2 regions of the Nocardioides terrisoli genome follow, and region 2 is predicted to be linked to the other one. Evidence: predicted binding sites of a transcription regulator. Region 2 holds the regulator's gene; the other holds the start of a gene.

Region 1 (2,447 bases), 140 kb from region 2:
CTCGTCGTCGCACTCGTCCTGGTCGCCGCCGCTGTGGTGCCGACGTTCGTCCGCTACCGGGTCTCCCGCGGCGGGTCCGGAGCCGGTCCGTCGCCGCGTACGACGTCGTAGGCTCCAGGTCATGGCACTCCCCTGGCAGGATCAGGCCGCGATCGACCTGATGCTGGACGACTGTGTGACCTGGGCGGTCGTGGGACTGTCGGGCGACCCGTCGCGTACCGCGTACGAGATCGCAGCGCTGCTGCAGCACAAGGGCAAGCGGATCGTGCCGATCCACCCTCGCTTCGACGACCCCGCCGAGCCGGGCACCGTGCTGGGCGAGCAGGGGTATCCAACGCTGGCCGCCGTCCCCTTCCCCGTCGACGTCGTGGACGTGTTCCGGCGGTCGGGCCAGGCCGGTCCGTTCGCCGACCAGGCCGTGCAGATCGGCGCCCGGGGCGTCTGGTTCCAGCTGGGGGTGGTCGACCAGGCTGCCTTCGAGCGGACCCGTGCCGCCGGCGTACCGATGGTGATGGACACCTGCCCCGCGATCGAGTGGCGCCGGCGACCGCCGCCGAGGGCTCCCAGTAGTGCCTGACCTCTTCGTGCCGCCGGGCCCGGGACTCCCTGAGGGCCTGGTGATCCCCGGCGACGAGCTGGTGGAGCGCTTCTCGAAGTCGTCGGGGCCCGGCGGCCAGTCGGTGAACACCACGGACAGCCGCGTCGAGCTGAGCCTCGACGTCGCGCACTCGCCGTCACTGACCGAGGCACAACGGCAGCGCGCCGCGGCGATGCTCGGCGGCCCGACGATCACCGTGACCGCCTCCGAGCAGCGCTCCCAGCACCGCAACCGGATGGCGGCCAGGGAGAGGCTCGCCGAACGGCTCCGCGCGGCGCTGGCTCCCCCACCGCCGGCACGCGTGCCCACGAAGCCGACCCGCGGCTCGCAACGGCGCCGGGTCGAGGGCAAGCGCCGGCGCGCGCAGATCAAGGCGATGCGACGCCGCGTCGACAAGGGCTGAGCGGCGGGCTCAACTCAGCCCAAGGCCGCAGGGACTCCGGCGCCAGACACCCAGCGTTCTTCGAATGTATCTGCGATTGTGTCGGTGTTCGGGCCTAGGGTTGTTTCATGGTCTCGGGGAGCAGCGTTCGCGGCGATGTGTCGGTTGCGGGTGCGGTGCTGGCCGGGATCCGGGCGGACCAGGAGGTCGTGCAGGCGGCTGAGGCGTCCAAGCTGGCCGGGGTGCTGGCCTGGTGTGAGCTGCATGTGACCGAGGACCCGGACCGGGCAGCCACCTGGGGTGGGGCCCCGGTCCGGCTCGGGGGCGTCGGGTGTCCGTGGGTCGGTGAGTTCACCCTCACCGAGCTCGCGGCCGGGCTGGGGATGAGCCCGGCCGGGGCCCGGGCGCTGGTGGCCGAGGTGCTCGAGCTGGCGTTCCGGCTCCCACGGTTGTGGGCGCGGGTGCAGGGCGGGGAGGTGGCGGCGTGGCGGGCCCGGCGGATCGCCGAGCAGACCCAGATCCTCACCATCGAGGCCGCCGGGTTCCTCGACGCCCAGGTCGCCGGGTTCGCCGCCCGGATGGGCGCCACCGCGGTGGACCGGCTCCTCGCCGAGGCGGTGGCCCGGTTCATGCCCGACCTGGCACGCGAGCAGCGCGAGCAGGCAGCGGATGCTCGCCGGTTCGACATCGACCACGCCCGGGTCTCCTTCGCCGGGACCAGCCGGGTCGAAGCCGAGCTGGACCTGGCCGACGCGCTGGACCTGGACGCCGCGATCGCCGCACTCGCCGCAGAGCTGAAGCAGCTCGGCGCCGACCTCGGCCTGGACCAGCGCCGGGCACTGGCCGCCGGAGAGCTGGCCCGCCGCCAGCTCGCCCTGGACCTCGACACGGCAACCGGCACCGGCACCGACACCGACACCGACACCGTGGACCAGCCCGCCGAAGATCGGCCCCCTGCCCGGGCCGCCCGGGGGCACGGTCGCCGGGACCTGACCCTGTACGCACACCTGCCCACCGACACGCTCCACCCCACCCCGACCGAGGCCGCAAGCACCCCCCACGCCCTCGCGGGCGCGACCGTCAGCCTGGAGGGACACCACGATCCGGTGATCACCCTGGACACCCTGCGGGACTGGCTCACGATCTCCGCAGACATCCATGTCACGATCCGCCCGATCATCGACCTCAACGCCGACCTGACCAGCACCAGCCGATTCGCCGCCGGACCGCACCGCGAACAGATCATCCTGCGCGACCGCACCTGCGCCGCACCCCACTGCAGCCGCCCGGCCCGACACCTCGACCTGGACCACACCACGGCCTGGGACGACCAGGGCCCACCCGGGCAGACCAGATCGTCGAACCTCGCCGCGCTATGCCGACACCACCACCGAGCCAAGACACTGACCAGCTGGACCTACCAGCAGCTACTCCCCGGCGTGCTCCTCTGGAAGACCCCACACGGGC
Region 2 (2,447 bases):
CCTGCACCTTGTACTCCGCGAAGGAGGTCTTGAACGCCGAGGCCGCCTGGCTGGCGGTGCCGGTCGCCTCGACGTACTTGCGGTTGCCGGGGACCGAGGTCACCTTGAAGCCCTGACCCTTCAGCCAGGACTCCACCGCGTTCACGGTGCTGGTGTTGGGCGAGAACTGCTGGTGGAACTGGGCGGGCGTGAGGAACTTGCCGTAGTCGGGACTGCCGGGGGTGGAGACCGACTCGGCGAGCTTCTGGGCGGCGTCACCGCCACGCCAGTCGAGGTAGACGCGGAAGTCGACAGGCTGCGAGCCGGGCGTGCTGCCGACCCTGTGCTGGGCCTTCGCCCAGGCCGGGGTGCTGCCGGGCAGGGTGCTTCGGCCGTTGCTGGCGGCCTGGGCCGGGCTGAGCAGGCCGGTAGTGGCGGCTGCGAGAGCTGCCGCCGCCGCGATCGCGGCGACGGACGGGGCAATTCTTGTCACAGGGGTTCTCCCTTTCCGAGAAATGTGGCCGTCCGAGCAACGGCCACAGGAAAAACTACCCCTATGTGACCCCGAGCACATCCCCTCGCCGCGATCGAGTTCTCAGGAGGACTTCAGCCGGTCGCGGACGTGACGCCGTAGCGGGGCACGCGTCGCTGGAGGCCGGCCAGGAGGGCACCTAGACCCGGCGGAGTACGGCGGTCACCTTGCCGAGAATGGTGGCGTGGGTGCCGTCGATCGGATCATAGGCGTCGTTGTGGGGGAGCAGCCAGACCTTGCCGGACTTGCGCTGGAAGGTCTTCACGGTGGCCTCGCCATCGAGCATCGCGGCCACGATGTCGCCGTTCTCCGCCGTCTGGGCCTGGCGGACCACCACGTAGTCGCCGTGGCAGATCGCTGCGCCGACCATCGAGTCGCCGGAGACCTCGAGCAGGAAGAGGGTGCCCTCGCCGACCAGTGACTTGGGCAGCGGGAAGACCTCCTCGACCTGCTCCTCGGCGAGGATCGGCACACCCGCGGCGATCCGGCCGACCAGCGGGACGTACTGAGCGCCGGGCACCGCGTCGCCGATCCCGGTCGGGTCGAAGCTCTCGTCGCCGGAGTCGGCGTGGGAGATCGCGCGACGGGCGGCCATCAGCTCGGGGATGAACACCTCCAGCGCCCGCGGACGGTTGGGGTCGCGCTTGATGAAGCCCTTCTTCTCCAGCACGCGCAGCTGGTGAGCGACGCTGGAGGAGCTGGCCAGGCCCACCGTGTCGCCGATCTCGCGGATGCTCGGCGGGTAGCCGCGGCGCTCGATCGACTCGCGAAGCGTGTTCAGGATGCGTTGCTGCCGAGGGGTGAGTCCGGTCGCGTCGGGCGCCGCGTCGGGCAGCGCGGTGACGGTTGCGTGTCGCTCCTTGGTGGCGTCCTTGTCGCCCTTGGCGCTGCGTGCGGGGCGCTTCGTGGTGCTCTTGGTGGCCATGGGTCAGACCGTAGACCGATTCCGGGCGGGGTTCAAACATGTGTTCGAACGGCGTGTCGGGTCACGCTCGGGGCCGTGGGCACCGAGCCATGCGTCGACGCGGCTCCTGCGGTCGGTCAGGCTGCTGCTGGACCGGTCGCCGGCCGGCGGCTCACTGCGACCACGGACGCGTGCGGGTCGGACGGCGCGTGCTCGGGACGGTCGGTGGAGACAGGCTCCGCGGGTTCGGCGCGGCCGCCGAGCACGACCCCCATGTCCAGTCCGTACGTCGTGGTGCCCCCGGGGCGGGACTCCCCGTGCTGCATCTCCCCGATCGAGGGACCGGACATCCCGGTGTCGACGGCGCGGACCTCGCCCTGCGCCAGGACCGACAGCGCGTCGGAACCGGCGAAGAGGTTCTCCTGGCGGCTCCGGTCGAGCCGGGAGAGTCGGCGGCGCCACTGCGACCACTCGGAGAACGAGCGCGCTCTGGCGACCCGAGTCGCCTCGCGGAACAGCCCGTCGGCTGCGTCGAAGGCGAGCTCGAGGTGGTGGTACGCCGTCTGGCGTACCGGCAGTGGGGCCTCCAGGCGGACAAGGAGGTCCAGCTCGGCCCGGCACCGCTCGACGCGAACCAGCGCTTCGTCGACGCGGGCGACCAGGTCCTCGGTGACGCCGGGCTGCGCGGCGCGGTCGTGCCTCCAGCGGCGGGCGAGCCTGCTCATCGAAGGCCGGCCTTCGTCTGACGCACCACGCGCTCGCCGCTCCTGAGTCGATGGTGCTGTGCGATCGAGACGATCATCATGTCCGCGTTCCCTTCCCCTTCTTTTCTACAAGGCTGGTAGTGGAAAAGAAAGGGACCTTCGTCCTCACCCCGGCTCGATCTCCGGCTCGATCTCGGCGATGCACAGTGAGGGCTCGACGAACGGGAGCAGCCGGCCGGTCCGCATCGGTGCCCGCATCTTCTCCAGCGCGCCCTGCATCAGGCCGAGATGGACCGAGCAGACGACGTCGGGCCGGTCGGCGGCGACC

What was found. Region 2 encodes LexA, which represses DNA repair genes until DNA is damaged. Its sites were predicted from a motif close to TCGAACANNTGTTCGA; they were not measured.
Region 1: a site for LexA is predicted at 1,062-1,077, ahead of Q9R13_RS07410 (HNH endonuclease signature motif containing protein). Genes of this name have one in related genera too.

What each region holds. Positions count from the first base shown of each region.
Region 1 is NZ_CP134227.1:1,554,305-1,556,751, forward strand. Features, by position in the region: gene Q9R13_RS07395 (MFS transporter) at 1-111, shown strand, start outside; gene Q9R13_RS07400 (CoA-binding protein) at 122-577, shown strand; gene arfB (alternative ribosome rescue aminoacyl-tRNA hydrolase ArfB) at 570-1,001, shown strand; gene Q9R13_RS07410 (HNH endonuclease signature motif containing protein) at 1,109-2,447, shown strand, end outside.
Region 2 is NZ_CP134227.1:1,689,687-1,692,133, reverse strand. Features, by position in the region: gene Q9R13_RS08060 (S53 family peptidase) at 1-472, opposite strand, end outside; gene lexA (transcriptional repressor LexA) at 651-1,436, opposite strand; gene Q9R13_RS08050 (hypothetical protein) at 1,553-2,140, opposite strand; gene Q9R13_RS08045 (helix-turn-helix transcriptional regulator) at 2,285-2,447, opposite strand, start outside.